Regions from separate parts of the Streptomyces sp. NPDC003077 genome, predicted to be linked through region 3. Evidence: riboswitches for the same ligand, from Rfam matches in the RefSeq annotation. Region 3 holds a riboswitch; each other region holds the start of a gene.
What was found. Region 3 has a riboswitch for thiamine pyrophosphate ahead of thiO (glycine oxidase ThiO). Riboswitches for the same ligand answer to the same signal wherever they lie in the genome.
Positions count from the first base shown of each region.

Region 1 (7,269 bases), on a different contig from region 3:
GGGGTTCGGCGCGCTGGGCGTGGGGGTGCGGGTGCTGAACGGCGTGGAGCCGTTCGACCTGCCGACGCTCCTGGCGGACCCCGCCCTGTACGCGATCCTGATCGCCGGCGTCGGCGGCATGTACCTGCACACGGTCGCGCTGCAGATCGGCTCGGTCAACGGCGCCACGGCCGCGCTGGTCGTGGGCGAGACGGTGGTGCCGGGCATCCTGGGCGTGCTGTGGCTGGGCGACTCCTCCCGGCCGGGGTTCGCGTGGATGGCCATCCTCGGGTTCATCGTGGCGGTGGCGGGCGCGGTCGCGGTGGCCTGGTTCGGCGAGCCGGAGGGCGGTACCGGCGACCGGCCGGAGGCCACCGGCGACAAGGCACCGGGCGACGCCCCGGCCACCGCGGAAGCCTCCACCCCGCAGTCCGCGAACCGTCCGGAACCGGCCTCCCCGGTCTCGTAAGCCGCACCGGACCCCGAGCCGCACCGATCCCGTAAGCCGCACCGGCTCCCCCGTACGCCTCCCCCGGTCCCATCCTCCGGGGGAGGCGTCCCCCTCTCAGCCCCCGGCCCCCAGCACCACCACGTCCTCCGCCGCGAACCCGGCCCCCACCCGCTCCCCCACCTCGGGGGCGTCCCGCAGCGCGCACGCCGCCTCCAGCGGGGGCCCCGCGTCGGGCCGGAGCAGCACGGAGACGTGGGTGCCCCGGAAGGTGCGGGCCGTCACGGTGCACGGCAGGCCGTCCCGCGGCGCGGTGAGCCGCACCCCCGCGGGCCGGACGAGCACGTCGCCCGGCCCGTCCGGGGAGCCCGCGGGCACCGGCAGCTTGCCCCAGGGGGTGTCGGCGGTCCCCGCGCGGACCGTCGCCGGCACGACGTTGTCGAAGCCCAGGAAGCGGGCGACGAACGCGTCGGCGGGCCGCTGCCAGACCTCCAGAGGCGTGCCGCTCTGCGCGATCCGGCCGTCCCGCATCACCACGACCCGGTCGGCCAGCGCGAACGCCTCGCCCTGGTCGTGGGTGACGGCGAGCACCGTCGTCCCCAGTTCGTCGAAGACCCGGCGCAGCTCGACCACCAGCCGTTCGCGCAGGCCCCGGTCGAGCTGGCCCAGCGGCTCGTCCAGCATCAGCAGCCGGGGCCGGGGGGCGAGCGCGCGGGCCAGCGCGACCCGCTGCTGCTCACCGCCGGACAGCGTCGTCACGGCGCGGCGCCGGGCGCCCGGCAGCCCGACGAGCTCCAGCAGCTCGTCCACCCTGCGGTCCCGCTCGGCGCGCGCGGTGCCCCGCATCCGCAGGCCGAAGGCGACGTTGCCGCCGACGTCCCGCTGCGGGAAGAGCTGGTGGTCCTGGAACATCAGGCCGACGCCGCGGCGGTGGGTCGGAACGTCCGACTGGTCCCGCCCGGCGAGGAAGACCTGGCCCGCGTCGGCCGGCTGCAGCCCCGCCACGACCCGCAGCAGCGTGGACTTGCCGCTGCCGCTCGGGCCCAGGACGCAGACGATCTCGTGCTCGGCGACGTCGAGGTCCACCCCGTCCAGCGCGGCCCGCCCGCCGAACCGGACACTCACCCCGGCCAGCCGCAGCGCGGTCCCCCGCACGTCCGCCCCGGCACCCGCGTCAGCCGCACCCGCGTCACCGGAAGCCGCCGTCGTCCCGCGACCGCCCGCCGACCCGTCACTCCCCGTACCCATTCAGAACTCCCCTGCCTGGTCGGCCGGCCGCAGGCGCTCCAGCACCAGCAGCGCGCCCGCGCACACCACCATCAAGATGACCGACAGCGCCATGGCCTGCCCGTAGTTCGCCTCCCCGGCGCGTCCCAGGAGGCGGGAGACCGCGACCGGGAGGGTGGGGTTGTCCGGCCGGGCGATGAAGACCGTCGCCCCGAACTCGCCGAGCGACACCGCGAAGGCGAACCCGGCCGCCACCAGCAGCGCCCGCCGCACCAGCGGCAGGTCGACCTCCCGCCACACCCGCCAGGGCGAGGCGCCCAGGACGGCCGCGGCCTGCCGCAGCCGTTCGTCCACCGCGCGCAGGACGGGCAGCATGGTCCGGACGACGAACGGCACGCCCACCAGCGCCTGCGCCAGCGGCACCAGCCACCAGGAGGAGCGCAGGTCCAGCGGCGGCTCGTCCAGCGTGATCAGGAAGCCGAAGCCGACGGTCACCGCGGACACCCCGAGCGGCAGCATCAGCAGCGCGTCGAAGCCGCGCAGCAGCCGGCCGCCGTCCCGGCGGGCCAGCGCCGCCGCCGCCAGTCCGCCGACCACCAGGGCGATCGCCGTGGCCGCCGCCCCGTAGGACAGCGAGGTCAGCACCGCGTTCAGGGGCGCCCCGGAGAAGGTGCCGTTCGCGTCGGTGGAGGTCAGCGCCCGGTAGAAGGCCAGGGTGTGGCCGCCCTCCCCGGCGAAGGAGCGTTCCACCAGGACGAGCAGCGGCAGCACCAGAAGGACGGCGACGAGCAGCAGCGTCCCCCACAGCAGCGCCCACTGCCCGGTGCCCCGCGGCCGGCGGGCGGTGCGGGCCGGGTCGACGAGGGTGAGCGCCGTCTCGCGGCGGCGCACCGTCCAGGCGTGCAGGCCCAGCAGCGCGAGCACCGCGGCGAACTGGAGGAGGGTGAGCACCGCCGCCGTCGGCAGGTCCAGGAAGTCGGCGGTCTGCCGGTAGATCTCCACCTCCAGGGTGGAGAACCTCGGGCCGCCCAGGATCTGCACCACCCCGAAGGAGGTGAAGGTGAACAGGAACACCATCAGGGCCGCCGCCGCGACGGCCGGCCCGAGGGCGGGCAGCGTCACCCGCCGCCAGGCCGCGAACCGCCCGGCGCCCAGCACCCGCGCCGCCTCTTCCTGGCGCGGGTCGAGCTGGGCCCACAGTCCGCCGACGGTGCGGATGACGACGGCGTAGTTGAAGAAGACGTGCGCGAGCAGGATCGCCCACACCGAGGTGTCCAGCCGCACCCCCCACAGCTCGTCCAGCACCCCGCCGCGCCCGAGCAGCGCCAGGAACGCCGACCCGGCCACCACGGTCGGCAGCACGAACGGCACGGTCACCACGGCCCGCAGCAGTTGCTTGCCCCGGAAATCGAAGCGCGCGAAGACGTACGCGCCGGGGAGCGCGAGCAGGAGCGTGAGCCCCGTCGAGGCCGCCGCCTGCCACAGGGTGAACCACAGGACGTGCAGCACGTCCGGGTCGGTCAGCACCTCCCCGGCCCGCGCGAACTGCCAGTTCCCGCCGTCCTTCAGGCCGCGCCCGACGATGGCCGCGACCGGGTAGGCGAAGAAGACCCCGAAGAAGACGAGCGGCACCACCAGCAGTCCCAGCCGCACGGCCGCGGACCGCCCCCGGCGCCGCCCCGACGCCTTCCTTCTTCGGGATACCGCTACTTCAGAACGAGGGAAGACCACTGCTTGATCCACTGCTCACGGTGCTCGGCGATGTCCTGCGGCGGCACCGTCTCCGGCCGCTCGACCTTCTCCCCGTACTTCGTGAACAGCTCCGGCACCTCGGCGTCCGTCCGCACCGGGTTGACGAACATCTTCAGCGGCACGTCCTCCTGGAACGCCTTGCCCACCAGGAAGTCCAGCAGCGCCTTGCCGCCCTTCTCGTTCCGCGCGCCCTTCAGGAGGCCCGCGAACTCGATCTGCCTAAAGCACGTTCCGGTGGCCACACCGGTGGGCGCCTCCTTGGGGGCGGGCTTCTTGCCCAGCACCTCGACGGGCGGGCTGGAGGCGTAGGAGACCACCAGAGGCTTGTCGCCCTTGCCGCGGCCGGCGCCCGATCCGGAGAACCGGTCGTTGTAGGCCTGCTCCCAGCCGTCGACCACCTCGACGCCGTTGGCCTTGAGCTTCTTCCAGTAGTCCTGCCAGCCGTCCTCGCCGAACGCGCCGATGCTGCCGAGCTGGAAGGCGAGCCCCGGCGAGGAGGTCGCCGGATTCTCGGTGACGAGCAGGTCCTTGTACTGGGGCTTGACGAGATCGGCGAAGGTCTTCGGCGGCGCGATCCTGTGCTCGGCGAAGTAGGCGCGGTCGTAGTTGACGCAGGTGTCGCCGTAGTCGACGGGCGTCACCCGGTGCTCGTCCTTGTCGAGCTGGAACTCCGCCGGGACCTTCGCGAGGTCCTTGGCCGCGTACGGCGTGAAGATGCCCGCCTTCAGACCGCGCGAGAGCAACGTGTTGTCGATCCCGAAGAAGACGTCGCCCTGCGGGTTGCCCTTGGACAGGATCGCCTGGTTGACGGCCTGCCCGGCGTCCCCGCCCTTGCGCCGTTCGACCTTGTAGCCGGTCTGCCGGGTGAACTCCTTCAGGACGGCGTCGGAGACGGCGAAGGAGTCGTGGCTGACGAGCGTGACGGTCTTGGCGTCCGCCTCACCGCCGCTGCCGCCGCCCGATCCGCCGCACGCGGCGAGCGCGGTCATACCGGCCGCGACGGCGAGCGCGGTGGCGGTGAGCCGGGTCTTGGTGGTCACTGGATTCCTCCTGGCTGGCCAGGAAGAGACGCGGCCCCGCGCGAAGGCCGCGCGTCCACACGAAACGGACGAACGACCCCGCGCGGGGCGCAACAGCATGAGGAGACCGAACTTCCTACCCGGAATGACCCGGGCGAGGTTCAAGGGTCTGCGGCCCAAAGGTTGCCGCACTCTCAGCGCTGTGGCGCTCCCCTGTCGGAATGTGCATTTGTTCGATCACACCGTATCAGCGGACGGTCAGCGCTCCGAGGCCGCGAGCTGCCCGCACGCCCCGTCGATCTCCTGCCCGCGGGTGTCCCGGACCGTCACCGGCACCCCGTACGCCTCGATGGCCCGCACGAACGCCTTCTCGTCCTCGGGACGGGACGCCGTCCACTTCGAGCCCGGCGTCGGGTTCAGCGGGATCAGGTTGACGTGCACCCGCTTGCCCTTGAGCAGCCGGCCCAGCAGGTCACCGCGCCACGCCTGGTCGTTGATGTCCCGGATCAGCGCGTACTCGATCGAGACCCGGCGCCCGGACTTCTCCGCGTACTCCCACGCGGCGTCCAGCACCTCCCGCACCTTCCAGCGCGTGTTGACGGGGACCAGCGTGTCCCGCAGCTCGTCATCGGGCGCGTGCAGCGACAGCGCCAGCCGGCACTTGAACCCCTCGTCCGCGAACCGCCGCATCGCCGGGACCAGCCCGACCGTCGAGACGGTGATGCCGCGCTGCGAGATCCCCAGCCCGTCCGGCTCCGGGTCGGTCAGCCGCCGGATCGCGCCGACCACCCGGTTGTAGTTCGCCAGCGGCTCGCCCATGCCCATGAACACGATGTTCGACAGCCGCGCCGGCCCACCGGGCACCTCGCCGTCACGCAGCGCGCGCATCCCGTCGACGATCTGGTGGACGATCTCGGCGGTGGACAGGTTGCGGTCCAGCCCCGCCTGCCCCGTGGCGCAGAACGGGCAGTTCATACCGCACCCCGCCTGCGAGCTGATGCACATCGTGACCCGGTCCGGGTACCGCATCAGGACGGACTCCACGAGCGTCCCGTCGTGCAGCCGCCACAGCGTCTTGCGCGTGGTGTCGTCGTCACAGGAAATGTGCCGCACCACACTCATCAGGTCCGGCAGCAGCTCCGCGGCCAGCTTCTCCCGCGCCGCGGCCGGGATGTCGGTCCACTGCGCCGGGTCGTGCGCGTACCGCGCGAAGTAGTGCTGCGAAAGCTGCTTGGCCCGGAAGGGCTTCTCCCCGATGGCCGCCACCGCCTCACGGCGCTCGGCGGGACTGAGATCGGCGAGGTGCCGCGGCGGCTTCTTGGCTCCGCGCGGCGCGATGAAGGTGAGTTCTCCTGGTGCAGGCATGGTTCTTCAAGTGTCGCAGATCCACTCGTGGGGCCCTGGCGAGAGAGGGGTGGGGGTGGTCACCCGTGGGTGCCGACTGTCAGCGTTGGTTGGCCTCGCACGGCCCAGGGACGGCCCAGAGACAGGGAAGTCCATCCCCCGCGGCATGGCTGCGATCTCCGCCAGCGCTATGACGTTCGGCAACGGTTGGATCCGGATTGCATGGCGCAGTCTCGCAGAATCACCTTACTCTTCGTAGCGAATCGACTATCCTGCGCATTGACCCGCATGCTTTTAGTTGCTGACGCGAGTGGTGACATATGGCGGCAATATCTCAGGCTTCCTTCAAGCTCTGGCAGGGGATGAAGAAGTTCACCCCGGACATCCAGGTGGAGTCTCTGGAGTTCGGCAGTGGATCACCCTTTCCCGGGCAAAGCATCGAACTTGCACCCTTCACTATAATCTCCGGGCTGCACGGATCAGGGAAAAGCACCTTGCTGAAATGCATTTCGCAGTCACTTTGGTCCAGAGCTTGGAGATCCGACCAGCCGCCCTTTTTGGACATCGAAAACAGAGATAGTCCGCTCGGTGGAAGTGTCCGTGTCACAGTGCGCATGAAGGACGAGGGGATCTGCTACTCCGTAAATCTAGAGCGCAGGGAGGGGGAGGATGAAAGTCCAGCTAAGGTATGGCCGGACGTTCACACCACGATTGAAGTTCCGACTGAGATATCCATGTTCTTTCAAGACTCACGAAGGAAAAGCGTCCTTAACCTTCAAGATGGAGATGACTGGCTGCAAACCAGAAGATATCTGGATGCCCTGAGGGACATTCTTGGGATCTCGTACGAGGAGGTAATTTATCATCCGGTTAGAGTTGACAAGCAGCTTGGCCCCATCTTCCCATTCGTGCGAGCCCGGCGAAGAAATGACTGGATCGACTCATTCTCGATGAGCTACGGCGAACTTTCGGTGCATAGAATGAGATGGTTCGTGAGGCACCCTTACGAAAACACCGTAGTAATCTTGGATGAGCCGGAATCAAGTATTGCCCCCCGCGGGCATGCGGCCCTCGCCGATGACCTCGCTCGCCTGGCACGCGCTTCCCGGGTACAAGTGATTGCGGTCACCCATTCACCTAGCTTCATCACTAGAGTCCCACTAGAATTCGTGCGAATCTGTGTGCGCCGCAACGACGATCCATTGATCCTGCGCCCATCTCGCGAAGCAGATCTGCATGAATTGCTGGGCGTGGAAAGTCACCTCCGAGCGATTATCTTCGTTGAAGACGAAGTAGCGGGCGAGCTCCTGAAACTTATACTCTCTGCGCACAGCTTCAGGGGTGGAAACGAAGTCGAGGTGATTGACGCGGGCTCTTGGAATGATGTGTTGATCGCCGCCGCAAGCCTGTCGCGCTCCAAAAGAGTTCGATCCACTGCTGTCATTGATGGCGATCAGCGCGAAGCGCTAAAAGGAAAAGAGGTTGGTCGCGACGCTCTGT
Region 1 is NZ_JBEXNM010000033.1:30,602-37,870, forward strand. Features, by position in the region: gene ABZX96_RS21815 (hypothetical protein) at 1-448, shown strand, start outside; gene ABZX96_RS21820 (ABC transporter ATP-binding protein) at 545-1,675, opposite strand; gene ABZX96_RS21825 (iron ABC transporter permease) at 1,676-3,307, opposite strand; gene ABZX96_RS21830 (thiamine ABC transporter substrate-binding protein) at 3,361-4,446, opposite strand; TPP riboswitch at 4,541-4,650, opposite strand; gene rlmN (23S rRNA (adenine(2503)-C(2))-methyltransferase RlmN) at 4,684-5,790, opposite strand; gene ABZX96_RS21840 (AAA family ATPase) at 6,132-7,269, shown strand, end outside.
Region 1: it holds a riboswitch for thiamine pyrophosphate, as region 3 does, so the genes downstream of both, ABZX96_RS21830 (thiamine ABC transporter substrate-binding protein) here and thiO (glycine oxidase ThiO) in region 3, are expected to answer to the same signal.

Region 2 (7,269 bases), on a different contig from region 3:
GTCATCCTGCCCGCGACCTCCCGCCACGACGTCTGGTCCAACGTCGCGCTGGACGGCACGGTCGTCATCGACCCGGCCGACGGCGACCCGGTGGTCACCGAGCTCGTCCGGCACGGCATCCCGGTCGTCTCCGACGGCCGGCCCGGCGGCAAGCTGCCCGTCACCGCCTGGGTCGACAACGATCACGAAGCGGCCGTCCTCGGCCTGCTCGACCACCTCGCCGACGCCGGCGCCCGCCGCATCGGCCTCCTCACCGGCACCACCACGGACACCTACACGCGGCTGTCCACCACGGCCTACATCCAGTGGTGCGAGCGCGTCGGACAGGACCCGGTGTACGAGTCCTACCCGGCCCACGACCCGTGTGCCGGCGCGGTGGCCGCCGACCGGCTGCTGGCCCGCGCCGACCGCCCCGACGCGGTGTACGGCCTCTTCGACCCCAACGGGACCGATCTCCTCGCCGCCGCCCGCCGCTACGGCCTGCGCGTACCCGACGACCTGCTGCTGGTGTGCTGCAGCGAGTCCACCGTCTACGCCACGACCGAGCCCCCCATCACCACGCTCTCCCTCAAACCCCGCCGCATCGGCACCGCCGTCGTCCAGCTCCTCATCGACGCCATCGAAGGGCTGGACAGCGGTCGCCGGGTCGAGCAGGTGATACCGACCGACCTGATCGTGCGCACGTCCTCCCAGCGGGACCGTCCGCGCGCGGTCATCAGCCCCCCGCGCGGCCCGGCCGACGCCTGAGCCGCGCAAGGACGGGCGTCCGGCCCGCGGATCCCGCCGGTCCGGGCCGCTTCCACGGCGTCCGGACACTCCCGGCGCGGGCCACGCGTACGGCGTGCCGAAAAGCGCCGGACACTCCCGGAGGCAGGGCGAAAAAGAGCGCTATACCAGGACGAAACAGCCAGGAATGCCGGGCGCCCGCCGATTCACCACCCCCTGGTGCGTCACAACCCGCGAGCGGCATTCCTATGATGGGCGCACGACACCACGGACCGCCGTCGACCAGGCAAGGTCCGCGAGGTGCACGGCGGCGCGATGGTGGAGGGGTCGATGACTCAGGGGGCCGGTCAAGGACCCATGGTGTGGACCGAGGCAGCACCACCTCCGGTGCCGCCCCTGCCCCCCGTGCCACCCTCCGTTCCGCCGGCCGGCGAGCTGCCCGACGGCTACACCCCCACCGAGCGCGACCTGCCGGTCCTCGGCCCGCGCGGAGCCACCCGCACGGACACCCTCATCGACCGCCCGACCGTCGATCTGGCGGCGGTCCCGGAGACCGCCGTACCCGACGGACCGGGCCCCCTGTATGTCGTCGGTGACGTGCACGGTTACTACGACGAGCTGCGCGCGGCGCTCGCCGCCGAGGGCCTCGTCGACGCCAACGGCACCTGGGCCGCCGGCAACACCCGCCTGTGGTTCCTCGGCGACTTCACCGACCGCGGCCCGGACGGCATCGGCGTCATCGACCTGGTCATGCAGCTCTCCGCCGAGGCCGCGGCGGCCGGCGGCTACTGCAAGGCCCTCATGGGCAACCACGAACTGCTCCTGCTGGGCGCCAAGCGGTTCGGCGACACCCCGGTGGGCTCCGGTGCCGGCACCGCGTCCTTCCAGGCGGCCTGGCTGCTCAACGGCGGCCAGAAGAACGACATGGACCGCCTCCAGGACCACCACGTCCAGTGGATGTCCCGCCTCGACGCGGTGATGGAGGAGGACGGGAACCTGCTCCTGCACTCCGACACCACCGCCTACCTGGAGTACGGCCAGACCATCGAGGACGTCAACGACACCGTCCACGAGGTGCTCAACCGCGGCGACGCCGACGAGTGCTGGGAACTGTTCCGCAAGTTCACCAAGCGCTTCGCCTTCCGCGACGACGCGGGCCCGCAGGCCGTCCGCGAACTGCTCGACGCGTACGGCGGCGAGCGCGTCGTCCACGGCCACAGCCCGATCCCCTACCTGCTGGGCGAGGTCGGCACGGAGGACGACGAGAGAGACGGCATCGCGGTCGCGGGACCGCACGTGTACGCCGACGGGCTGGCCATCGCCATGGACGGCGGGGTCACGATGGCCGGAAAACTCCTCGTGGTGCAACTCCCCCTGACTGACTGAGCGCCGACCGGGCAGGTGTACGCCAGGTCGGCATTCGGCGGATCGGGGGCGCCGGTCGGAGCGGGCCCGATTTCCGCGAATACCCTGTCACCCCGTGCCGGGGGCGCTCTACCATCGGTCTATCCGTAGCAGGCTCTCCTCCGTTTCCGCCCACTGCCCGGCCTCAGCCGGCCTGTACGGCCCTACGGAGCATCGGGGGATGCACATGAACAGCGCTCCGCACCTGCGACACGAGGACCGCGCGGAATTCGCGCGGCTCCTCGATGAGGCGCTGCGCGCCGCGGAATACCGACCGGATCCGGCCTCCGCGGCGGGAAACCGCCTCAACACCGAGCAGTTGCGCACCATGGCGCTCAGCGCCACGACCGCCATCGCCGCCTGTGCGACGGCCGAGTACCAGCACTACGTCAAGCTCCGCGACGAGCTGCGCGCCCCGGCCTCCCCGGCCGCCGGAAACGGCAACGGTCAGGGGAAGCAGGGGAACACGTCCGCGAACGTGGACCTGGCCGCGGCCGTGAGCGACGCCGCCGAGCCCGCGGGCGCCGGACTGACCGCGGTGATCATGGTCTTGGCCCCGGTCCTGGCCGGGGTCGCCGCCATTCTGTTCCTGCTCATCGGCTACATCCTCCGGGGGGTCGGGCCGGAACAGACCGCGGCCGAGCCGCTGATCAACGTCGGCTGGGTGTTCGGGGGCATCGCCGCCGCCGGGCTGCTCGTCGCGATGGCCGGCATGGTGCTCACCGCCCTGCGCAACGGCGCCACGTCGACGCGCGCCGGGCACGTCCGGGGCCCCGCACGGGAAGTCGAGCTCGCCCGGGAGGCGTGGCGCGAAGCCCTCCTGGAGCGCGGCCTGCACCCGTTCCTGCGCGAGGCACTCAAGCAACCACCCATGGGGCCCGTCCGCGGCGCCTCCCGCTACGTGCCGCGGCGCGGCAGTGAAGCCGAAGGCCGGATCCCTGCCCTCGGCTACTCGCGCCCCGACTTCACCAGCCCGGACGGCGGACCGCCCGCCGCTCCCCGACCCCGCTTCACCAGCCCGGACTTCACCAGCCCCGACTACGGAGGTCCCGACCACCAGCCGGACTGACCCGCCACACCCGCCCGCCGCCGGGCAGGCCGCGAGGTGCCGCCCACGCGGTCACCGGGCAACGGAGGAGACGCGGCCGACCGCGACGGCACGGCGGGCCACCACGGGCAGTGCGGCGCAGCCGGGCCGCTGATGATCAGCGGCCCGGCTGTCGCCGTTGTCGGCGGACGTGCGGATGCGCGGGCCGCCCGACTGCGGGCGGGGGGCGGCTACTGACGGCGTGCGGCTACGGGTGCCGACCGGCCTGGGGAGTCCGCTCCCGGTCGGTCCGTGGCCCTCGTCGCCGTACTCCGTGCGCTCAGTCGGCGATCGGCAGGTACACGCGGTTGCCCGCCGCCGCGAACTCCTTCGACTTCTCCGCCATCCCGGCCTCGACGTCGACGGCCAGGTCGCCGCCGTGCTCGCGGCGGATGTCCTGGGAGATCTTCATCGAGCAGAACTTCGGCCCGCACATGGAGCAGAAGTGCGCCGTCTTCGCCGGTTCGGCCGGCAGGGTCTCGTCATGGAAGGCCCGTGCCGTCTCCGGGTCGAGCGCCAGGTTGAACTGGTCCTCCCAGCGGAACTCGAACCGCGCGTCGGACAGCGCGTCGTCCCACTCCTGCGCCCCCGGGTGGCCCTTCGCCAGGTCGGCGGCGTGTGCCGCGATCTTGTAGGTGATGACGCCGGTCTTCACGTCGTCGCGGTCGGGCAGGCCCAGGTGCTCCTTGGGGGTGACGTAGCAGAGCATCGCGGTACCCCACCAGGCGATCATCGCGGCGCCGATGCCGGAGGTGATGTGGTCGTAGGCGGGCGCGATGTCGGTGGTCAGCGGGCCGAGGGTGTAGAACGGCGCCTCCTCGCAGATCTCCTGCTGGAGGTCGATGTTCTCCTTGATCTTGTGCATCGGGACGTGCCCCGGGCCCTCGATCATGGTCTGCACACCGTGCCGCTTGGCGATGGTGTTGAGTTCGCCCAGGGTGCGCAGCTCCGCGAACTGCGCCTCGTCGTTGGCGTCGGCGATCGAGCCCGGCCGCAGGCCGTCACCCAGGGAGTACGTGACGTCGTACGCCGCCAGGATCTCGCAGAGCTCCTCGAAGTGCGTGTAGAGGAACGATTCCTTGTGGTGCGCCAGGCACCAGGCGGCCATGATCGAACCGCCGCGGGAGACGATGCCCGTCTTGCGGCGGGCCGTCAGCGGCACGTACCGCAGCAGCACGCCGGCGTGCACCGTCATGTAGTCCACGCCCTGTTCGGCCTGCTCGATGACGGTGTCCTTGTAGATCTCCCAGGACAGCTCCTCCGCCTTGCCGTCGACCTTCTCCAGGGCCTGGTAGAGGGGGACGGTGCCGATGGGGACGGGGGAGTTGCGCAGCACCCACTCGCGGGTGGTGTGGATGTTGCGGCCGGTCGAGAGGTCCATGACCGTGTCCGCGCCCCAGCGGGTCGCCCAGGTCATCTTCTCCACCTCCTCCTCGATGGAAGAGGTGACGGCGGAGTTGCCGATGTTGGCGTTGACCTTCACCAGGAAGTTCTTGCCGATGATCATCGGCTCGATCTCCGGGTGGTTGACGTTCGCCGGCAGGACGGCACGTCCGGCCGCGATCTCGTCGCGGACGAACTCGGGCGTGACGTTCTCGCGGAGGGCGACGTACTCCATCTCCGCGGTGATCTCGCCGCGCCGCGCGTAGGCGAGCTGCGTGACGGGGCGGCCGTCCCGGCTGCGGCGGGGCAGCCGGGGGCGGCCGGGGAAGACCGCGTCGAGGTTCTTCAGGCCGCCGCGCGGGGAGGTGTGCTTGAGGCCGTCGTCCTCGGGCCGCGGCGGGCGGCCCGGGTACTCCTCGGTGTCGCCCCGGGAGATGATCCAGTTCTCCCGCAACGGGGCGAGGCCGCGGCGGACGTCCGTTTCGATGTTCGGATCGGTGTACGGCCCCGACGTGTCGTACAGCGTCACGTCCTTGCCGTTGGTGAGGTGCACCCGCCGGACCGGGACCCGGAGGTCCGGCCGCGAACCGGTGAGGTAGCCCTTGTGCCAGCCGATCTCCTGGGCGGAGCCACTGGTTTCGGACACGCGTGCATCCTGCAGAGTCATGAAGACCCACTCCCTACGCCGGCATTACCCGGTAACAGGTTCGGCGGTCGACGCAGCGGTTTCCGTGTCCGACGCCGGCTGGTGCCGGCGGCCCACGGAGGTCAGCGCCCTCTCAGCCCGGTGCTCCGAGCTCCCGCGATTGCAAAGGTGCCCCTACGGTAGCCGCCGATGTGGCGCGGTGCACAGGGGGCCCTGCCGGTTCTTGCGATGATCGGACGGTGACGCGTACCGAGTCCTCCCCGTCCGGCCACTCCCACGGGCACGCGCACGGGCACGGTCCCGCCGCGCCCGTTTCCCGCCATCTGCGCAAGGTCGTCGCGGCGGTGCTGATCCCCTTCGCCGCCGCGGTCGTGGCCGGTTTGGTCCTGCTGTGGCCGGGCGGGGCGCCCGGGCACGCGCCCTCCGGTGTGGGGTTCGACCAGCCCACCGAGCAGGCCAAGGTCCTTTCGGTGGACGAGGTGGACTGCGCCGCGGTGCACGCCCAGCCACAGCCGCCGCCCCAGGGGGGCGCGGGCGCCCGGCCCGGCGCCGAGAAGCGCGGCGCCCGCTGCGAACGGGCTAAGGTCGAGGTCACGACCGGCAAGGACAAGGGCCGCACCTTCGAGACGATCGTGACGCCCGACGCCTCCCGCCGCTACACGGCCGGGCAGGACGTGGTGGTCTCCTACGCGCCCAAGGCGCCGCGGGATTTGCAGTACTCCGTCACGGACGTGAACCGGACCGTCCCGATGTGGGTGCTCGCCGCCGTCTTCGCCGGCGCGGTCGTGGTGGTCGGCCGGCTGCGCGGCGTCCTCGCGCTGGTCGCGCTGGTGGTGAGCTTCGGGGTGCTGACGCTGTTCATCCTCCCGGCCATCCTCCAGGGCTCGAATCCCTTGCTGGTGGCGGTGGTCGGGGGCAGCGCGATCATGCTGATCGCGCTCTACCTGTGCCACGGCCTGACGGCCCGCACGTCCGTGGCGGCGCTCGGCACGCTGGTCTCGCTGCTGCTGATCGGGCTGCTCGGCTCGGTGTTCATCGGCTGGGCGGCGCTGACCGGCAACACCGACGACCAGACCGGTCTCGTGCACGGCCTCTACCCGGACATCGAGATACGCGGGCTGCTGCTGGCGGGCATCATCATCGGCTCGCTGGGCGTCCTCGACGACGTGACGGTGACCCAGACCGCCGCCGTCTGGGAGTTGCACGAGGCCGATCCCTCCACGCACTGGCGCACGCTGTACCGGTCGGCCATGCGGATCGGCCGGGACCACATCGCGTCGGTGGTGAACACCCTCGTCCTCGCCTACGCGGGCGCGGCGCTGCCGCTGATGCTGCTGTTCTCCATCGCGCGCAGCGACGTCGGCACCGTGGCCACCAGCGAGTTGGTCGCGGAGGAGATCGTGCGCACGCTGGTCGGCAGCGTGGGACTGGTGGCGTCGGTCCCGCTGACCACGCTGCTCGCGGTGCTGGTCGTCTCGGCGGACCGCACGCCGGGAGGCCGCGCGGCGAGGGGCCGCACACCGAAGGGTCGCGCGCCGAAGGGCCGGGGACGGGCGGTGGTGCCCGGTGGTGGTGCGCCCTCCCCTGCTGCCGGGGCGGAGGCGTACGCGTCCGGTGCGTCGGCGGCGTCCGGTGCGTCGGCGGCGTACGAGGCCGGCGCGCCGTACGGCGAGGAGCGGGCGGCGGCGTCCGGGGGTGTGCCCGGGCCTGGTCCCGCCTCGGACCCGCTGTCCGGCCCGGTACCGGTCGCTCCCGTCGGCCGGGCCGCGGCCAGGCGCGGGGGACGGGGACGGCGGCGCAAGCACTGACGGGGCCCCGGGGCGCTCCCGGTGCCGTCGTACCGGTGCCTCACCCCGCCTTCTGCGCCTCGGAAAGAATGCGGTCCAACATCGTCTCCAGCGTGTCGTGCACCTCCTCCTGTCCGATCGGCACCAGTCGGTCCGTACGGTCCAGGAAGGCCACCAAGGGCGGGGCGCCGGCCCGGAAGAGCGCGCGTTCGTCCCCGACCTGGAGGCCGATGAAG
Region 2 is NZ_JBEXNM010000010.1:12,576-19,844, reverse strand. Features, by position in the region: gene ABZX96_RS09580 (LacI family DNA-binding transcriptional regulator) at 1-747, shown strand, start outside; gene ABZX96_RS09575 (metallophosphoesterase) at 1,042-2,112, shown strand; gene ABZX96_RS09570 (hypothetical protein) at 2,312-3,199, shown strand; gene thiC (phosphomethylpyrimidine synthase ThiC) at 3,498-5,267, opposite strand; TPP riboswitch at 5,261-5,414, opposite strand; gene ABZX96_RS09560 (YibE/F family protein) at 5,486-7,054, shown strand; gene ABZX96_RS09555 (SsgA family sporulation/cell division regulator) at 7,095-7,269, opposite strand, start outside.
Region 2: it holds a riboswitch for thiamine pyrophosphate, as region 3 does, so the genes downstream of both, thiC (phosphomethylpyrimidine synthase ThiC) here and thiO (glycine oxidase ThiO) in region 3, are expected to answer to the same signal.

Region 3 (7,269 bases):
TTGATCAGGTAGGGCGCGTGGACGTACGCGGGGATCGACGCCGCTGCGCAGGCCGCCCGGAAGGCCTCGTCCTGTTCGGGGTTTCCGGGCGGGGTCGCCCAGCCGCGCGGGTTGGCGACGAAGACCTGCACGGCCTCGCCGCCGATCTCCTCGGCGTACGGGATGCCGGTCTTGGCCAGACCGCCGGCCACCGGGACGTGGCCGCCGATCGGGTTGCGCGCGCGGGCGGGCCGCTGGGAGGGGGAAGTGCTCATCCTTCAAGGGTGCCAGGCAGCCGGAAGGGCCCCGCACCGATCCCCGGGCACCCCCGCCGAGGGCGGCGGCCGACCCCCCGGGCCCCTGCCGTGGGCGGCGGGTGCGTCAGAACACGCCCTTCAGCCGGATCGTGATCGACGAGCCCTTGGGCGCCGTGTGCCCGCCGGCCACCGACTGGCTCTCGACGGTGTCGCGCGGGAACAGGAACGGTTTGTCGACCTCCACGGTGAACCCGGCGTCCGACAGCTCCTTCTTGGCGTCGTCCACGTTCTTGCCGGTGACGTCCGGCACCGTGATCATCTCCGGGCCCTTGGAGAGCGTGAGCGTGACCGTGTCGCCCTTCCCCAGCCGGGCGCCGGGCCCCGGGGACTGGCGGGCGACGTGGCCCCGGTCCGCGCTGGAGAAGACCTGCTCGCCGGCTATCTTCACCTCCAGCCCGGCCTTCCGCAGGGCGGCCTCGGCCGCCGACCGGTCCTCGCCGGTCACCTTGGGCACGTCGATGGGTGCGCCCCGGCTCACGGTCAGGGCGACGGCGGTCTCCGGACGGCGCGTGCTGCCCGCCACCGGGTCCGTACGGATCACCGAGCCCTTGGCGACCTCGTCGCTGAACTCCGGGGACTCGGTGCCCACCGTCAGCCCGAGATCCCGGAGCCGGCGCCGGGCGTCCGCGACTGGCGTGCCGGTGAGATCGGGTATGCGGACGATCTCGGGCCCCTTCGACAGCGTGATGGTGACCGGGCCGGAGCCCCGCACCCGCTCCCCGTTCTCCGGCTTCGTGGCCATGACGTGGCCGCGCCGGACGTTCGGGCTGAACGCCTGCTCGACCTCCACGCGCAGGCCCGCGTCGCGCAGCGTCCGCTCCGCCTTGCCGCGGGTCATGTCCAGCACCGAGGGGACGGTCGTGAACTGGCCCGCGTTGATGTACCAGACGCCGGCGCCCACGCCCAGCACGGCCAGGACGGCGACGACGAGCGCGACGACCTTGCGGCGCGCGGTCGGCAGGACCGTGCGCCGCCCGGTGCCCGTGGGGCGCAGCCGCTCCGTCCGTGCCGCGGGGTCCGGAGGCTCCAGCCGCGTCGTCCGGTCGGACGGCTCCTCGTCCGGGAGGGGCAGCTGGACGGCGTCGAGGCGGGGCAGCACGCTCGTGCGGTCTTCGGAGCCGACGGACTCCGCGGGGTCTCCGGTCTCTCCCGTTCGTCGGGGAAGGGAGCTGCGGGCCGTGCCGGCACCCGGTATCTCCTTCGCCCCAGGGGGAACCGCGTCCAGTTGCCCGTCCGTGAGGTCGGCGCGGCATTCCCGGGCCAGGGAGAGCAGGGACACCGCGTCCTGCGGGCGCAGCCGGGGCGCACGGGCGGTGGCCGCGGCCACCAGGTCGTCCAGTCGCGGCGCGAGGCCCGGCACGGCCTCCGAGGGCGGTGGCACGTCCTCGTTCAGGTGCCGGTAGAGGATCTGGGCCGGGGTGCCTCCGGTGTGCGGCTTGCCGCCCGTCAGCATCTCGTAGAGCACCACGCCGCAGGCGTAGACGTCCGTGCGCGGGTCGGCGCTGCCGTCCTCGATCTGCTCGGGCGCCAGGTAGGAGACGGTGCCCAGGACGGACCCGGTCGACGCGGTGGTGTGCGTGTCCACCGCGCGCACCAGGCCGAAGTCGGCGACCTTGACCCGGCCGTCGTCGCCGATCAGGACGTTCTCCGGCTTCATGTCGCGGTGCACCAGGCCGGCCCGGTGGGCGGCGCCCAGGGCCGCGAGGATCGGCTCCAGGACGTCCAGCGCGGCGCGCGGGGTCAGGGCGCCGCGTTCGCGCAGTATGTCGCGCAGCGTGCAGCCGGCGACGTACTCCATCGCCAGGTAGACGTAGGCGCCGTCCGCGCCCTGGTCGAAGACGCCCACCACGTTCGGGTGCGAGAGGCGGGCGACGGACTTGGCCTCGCGGATGAAGCGGTCCACGAAGGCGGCGTCCTCGGCCAGCGACGGATGCATGACCTTCAGGGCCAGCACGCGGTCCAGGCGCAGGTCCACGGCGCGGTAGACCGTGGCCATACCGCCGGCGGCCACCCGCGCCTCGACGCGGTAGCGGCCGTCGAGCAGCTGCCCGACGAGTGGGTCCTGAAGGGTCCTGTCCACGGCAAACGAGTTTACGAGCAGGCACCGACAGCCGGTCCCCGGCGCAGCCGTCACCGCCGTATCGCAGCCGAACAGTGACAGGAACGATGACGCGCGCGGACCGGAATGGCATGAAAACCGCAGGATCGCGGCCAGGAATGTGCGTCCGCGGACCGGTACGGCCGTGGAACGAGCGCGAACGGCATCGGAATAATCACGGGGGCGGCGAAGTCTGAGATCGACGGGCGCGTACGGATTCGGGCCTCGGACTCGTCCGGGTTCGCGTACGTGCCGGGGATGGATCTTGAGCGCGTCCGGGATCCACGTCAGGCGGATTCACGTCAGGCGTCCGCTGGCGACGCGGCTCGGGCCCGCGCCCGGCGTCCCGTACGGCCCCGGCGCGCGGGGCGGGACGCGGACGGAACGGATGAACGGCACCACAGGGGAGAGCATGAGAATCGGCGAGCTGGCCCACCGTACGGGCACGTCCGAGCGGCTGCTGCGCTACTACGAGGAGCAGGGTCTGCTCCAGCCCGCCCGGCTGCCCAGCGGCTACCGCGACTACAGCGAGGCGGACGTCACGACGGTGCGCCGCATCCGCTCCCTCCTGACGTCCGGCCTGAACACCACCACCATCGCCCACGTGCTGCCCTGCCTCCGGGAGGACGACGGCAGGCTGGTGCCGACCTGCGCCGACCTGGTGGCCGAACTCCAGCGGGAACGGGAACGCCTCACCGGGACGATCGAGGCGCTGATGGCCTCCCGGGACATGCTGGACGAGGTGATCACGGCCGCGCCGCCGGAGTCGCAACTGGCGGCGGCGCGCTGAGACGGCCGTCCGGGGGGCGGGCTGCCTTTCGGCTACAGGGCTTTTCGCTCGGGCGGGCTGTCCGGCGGCGGAGCTGCCCGCCCGTAGGGCCGTCCGGCCGCAGGGCCGTCTGCCCACTCGCAGTCCCGCCCAGCCGCAGGTCCGTCCGGTCGTAGGGCGTCGCGGCCCACAAAGCCGTCCGGCCGTCCGTGGGGAACTCCGAGGAGTCCCACGGACGGCCGGACGGCCTGTCGGCACCACCGATCGCGATCAGAAAGCGGGCCGCTCCGGGTCCAGGGCCGCCAGCCCGGTCGTCGGCGAGGACGCCTCGGCGAAGTGGCGCCGCGGGATGCGGCCCGCGCGGTGCGCCAGCCGTCCCGCCTCGACCGCGTGCCGCATGGCCTCCGCCATCAGGACGGGTTCCTGCGCGCGGGTCACCGCCGAGGCCAGCATCACGGCCGCGCACCCCAGCTCCATGGCGAGCGCGGCGTCCGACGCGGTGCCGGCGCCCGCGTCGAGGATGACCGGGACGCCCGCGCGCTCGGTGATCAGCTGGAAGTTGTGCGGGTTGCGGATGCCGAGGCCGGAGCCGATCGGCGAGCCCAGCGGCATGATCGCGGCGCAGCCCGCGTCCTCCAGCTTGCGGGCCAGCACGGGATCGTCGTTCGTGTAGGGCAGGACGACGAAACCGTCGTCCACCAGGGTCTCCGCGGCGTCCAGCAGCTCCACCGGGTCGGGGAGCAGCGTGCGCTCGTCGGCGACCACTTCGAGCTTGATCCAGTTGGTGCCCAGTGCCTCGCGGGCCAGCCGGGCGGTGAGCACCGCCTCGCCCGCCGTGAAGCACCCCGCCGTATTGGGCAGGACGCGGATCCCGTGCCGTTCGAGTACGGACAGGACCGAGCCCTGCACGGTCGGGTCCAGTCGCCGCATGGCAACCGTGGTCAGCTCCGTACCGGAGGCGATCAGCGAGCGCTCCAGAACGTCCAGGCTGGGCGCTCCTCCCGTCCCCATGATCAGACGGGAGTGGAAGGTGGTGTCGGCGAGGGTGAGCAGATCGTCGGCCATGGTGGGATCAGCCTCCCTGCACGGCGGTGAGGACCTCGACCCGGTCGCCGTCGCCGAGCGGCGTGGCGGGCCACAGGCTGCGCGGCACGACGGCTTCGTTGAGCGCGGCGGCCACGCCACTGGGGGCCTGGGTGAGGGTGGCGACGAGCCGGTCGAGGGTGAGTCCGCCCGGGATCTCCCGGGACTCGCCGTTGACGGAGACGGACACGGTGGTGGCGGTCACTGGCGGGGCCTTCCTTGTGCGGGCGGGTGTGAAGACAGATGGGTGTTCATGAGAAAGCCGCGTTCGCTGAGGGGGAGGGGGAGGGGGTGGGAGGGCGTTGGGTGAGGGGGCCACAGGCATGGCGGCGGCCCCATGGGTGGCGGGGCACGAGGCATACAGGAGGAGCGGCGGGCCTTATGGGGGCACCGTTACGCCGACTGCTCCTGAAGCGCGCCTTCCCGCGCCCCCGCATTGAGGCCGTGCTCGCCGGAAAGGGCACGTTCCCCGGTCGCCGTGCCGCCCGTCCCCGTCCCTGCACCCGTCATCGGCGGGAAGCGGTCGGGCGTGAACGGACGGGCCTCCTCCGGGAGCCGCCCCGAGACCAGCACCTCGGCCATCACCTCGCCCGTGATGGGGGTGAGCAGCACGCCGTTGCGGTAGTGACCGGTCGCCAGAAGGAGGCCCGGCAGCGTGGTCGGCCCCAGGAGCGGCGCGTTGTCGGGGGAGCCGGGCCGCAGTCCGGCGCGGGTCTCCACCAGGGGCAGCTCGGTGATGCCGGGCAGGAGTTCGTGCGCGTCCCGCAGGAGTTCGTAGACGCCGCCGGCCGTGACGGTGGTGTCCCAGCCCATCTCCTCGCTCGTGGCGCCGAGCACCAGCTCGCCGTTCTCCCGAGGCACCAGGTAGACGGGGCCGCCGCGCACCACGGCCCGGACGGTCCGGGACAGGAACGGCGGGGCCCCGGCCGGTCCGGCCGGCATCCGCAGCCGCAGGACCTGGCCCTTGACGGGGCGGACCGGCGGCAGCACGGCGTCCGGCACCCCGGCCAGCCGCCCGCTGAGGCTGCCCGCCGCCAGCACGACCTGACCGGCCGTCAGGACCGTCCCGTCGGCCAGCTCCACCCCCTTGGCCCGCCCCGCGGCGACGATCAGCCGTTCGGCCTGAGCACGGTGGAAGGCGACCCCGGCGCGCTCGCAGGCGGTGAGCAGCGCGGCGGTCAGCCGCCGCGGGTCCACCTGGTGATCGCCGTCCACCCGCAGGCCCCCGCGCACGCCGGGCGCGAGCATCGGCTCCAGGCGGCGGCACTCGCGCCCGTTCAGCCACTCGGATTCCAGGCCCGTTCGGTGCTGGAGGGCGTGGAGTTCGCGCAGGTGGGCGCGGTCGTCGGCGTCGAGGGCGACGGCGAGCGTGCCGCACCGCCGGTAGCCGACGTCCTGTCCGGTGGCCTCCTCCAGTTCGGCGACGAATCGCGGATAACGGCGTGCCGAGGCGAGGTTGAGTCCCAGGAGGGTCTCCTCGCCGTAGTGCAGTTCGCTGACGGCGGCCAGCATCCCGGCCGCCACGTGCGCCGCCCCGCCCCCGGGCGCCGGGTCCACGACGGCGGCGCGCAGGCCCCGCAGGGCCGTCCGCCAGGCCGTGACCAGGCCGATGACGCCGCCTCCGACGACCAGGACATCGGGGTGCGGTGCGGTTGTCGCAGCAGGTGCGTGCATGGGTGTCCAGCCCCTCCCTTCGCCGGCATGACCCGGATCAGGTTCGTACGGTCGGAGGCCGCAGCAGCCTCCCTCTCAGCCCGATGCGTCAGGGCTCCCGCGAGTGCGTGTTCCCGTCACCCTAGTACGGGCCGCCGACGGGTCGTAAGGGAGCGCCCCCTCGGGCACCGGCGGGGCGCCTGAGGGCGCGGAGGGGCGGATCGGGCGCCCTGAGATGGTGCGCGACCGGCGTCCGGGCTTCTCTCGTGCCCCGTGTCACCGGTGGTCACGCTGTGTCGCACATCTCGTCGCGCGGTGCTGCGAACGCCGAAAGATGCCGTTTTACAGTGATCGGGTGAGCGAGCAGAGCAAGGCCTTCGAGACCACACCTGACCGCACGCGACGCGTTGTGATCGTCGGCGCCGGGATGGCCGGCGTCCAGACGGCGGTCGCGCTGCGCGAGCAAGGCTGGCGCGGAGTGATCACGCTCGTCGGCGCCGAGCCGCACCCGCCGTACGACCGGCCGCCGCTGTCGAAGGCGGTCCTGCTCGGCAAGGCCGAGGGCTCGGCCTTCGACGTGGACTTCCAGGCGCTCGGCATCGATCTGGACCTCGGTCGTTACGTCACGGGGCTGGCGGCCGGGGCCAAGGTGGTCGAGACGGACACCGGTCCGATCCCGTACGACCACCTCGTGATCGCCACCGGCGCCGAACCGGTCACACTGCCCGGCAGCGAAGGCGTGGACGGGGTCCACATGCTCCGCACCCTGGACGACGCCACGCGGCTGCGCCCCATACTGGCGGACCAGTGCGACGTGGTCGTCGTCGGCGCCGGATGGATCGGCGCGGAGTTCGCCACCGCGGCCCGCGAGGCCGGGTGCCAGGTCACCGTCGTCGAGGCCGCCGACCGCCCGCTGGCCGGCGCGCTGCCCGCCGAGGTCGCCGCCCATATGACGGGCTGGTACGCGGACTGCGGCGCGCGGCTGCACACAGGGACGCGGGTCGCCGCCATCGAGAAGGGCGCGGTCGCCCTCGCCGACGGCACGACGCTGCCCGCCGACGCCGTCGTGGTGGGCATCGGCGCCCGGCCCGCGACCGGCTGGCTGGCCGGTTCGGGCGTCGAACTGTCCCCCCACGACCGCTCCGTCCTGGCCGACGAGCGGCTGCGCACCTCCGTCCCCGACGTGTACGCGGTGGGCGACTGCGCCTCCTTCCCGTCCGCCCGGTACGGCAGCCGGCTGCTCGTCCACCACTGGGACAACGCGCTCCAGGGCCCCCGCACCGTCGCCGCCAACATCGCCCGCGGCGAGGCGGAGGGCCAGGTCTACGACCCGGTCCCGTACTTCTGGTCCGAGCAGTTCGGCCGCTTCG
Region 3 is NZ_JBEXNM010000007.1:84,656-91,924, reverse strand. Features, by position in the region: gene ABZX96_RS07415 (deoxyribonuclease IV) at 1-254, opposite strand, end outside; gene pknB (Stk1 family PASTA domain-containing Ser/Thr kinase) at 361-2,376, opposite strand; gene ABZX96_RS07405 (MerR family transcriptional regulator) at 2,807-3,184, shown strand; gene ABZX96_RS07400 (thiazole synthase) at 3,434-4,228, opposite strand; gene thiS (sulfur carrier protein ThiS) at 4,236-4,451, opposite strand; gene thiO (glycine oxidase ThiO) at 4,640-5,920, opposite strand; TPP riboswitch at 5,918-6,031, opposite strand; gene ABZX96_RS07385 (FAD-dependent oxidoreductase) at 6,327-7,269, shown strand, end outside.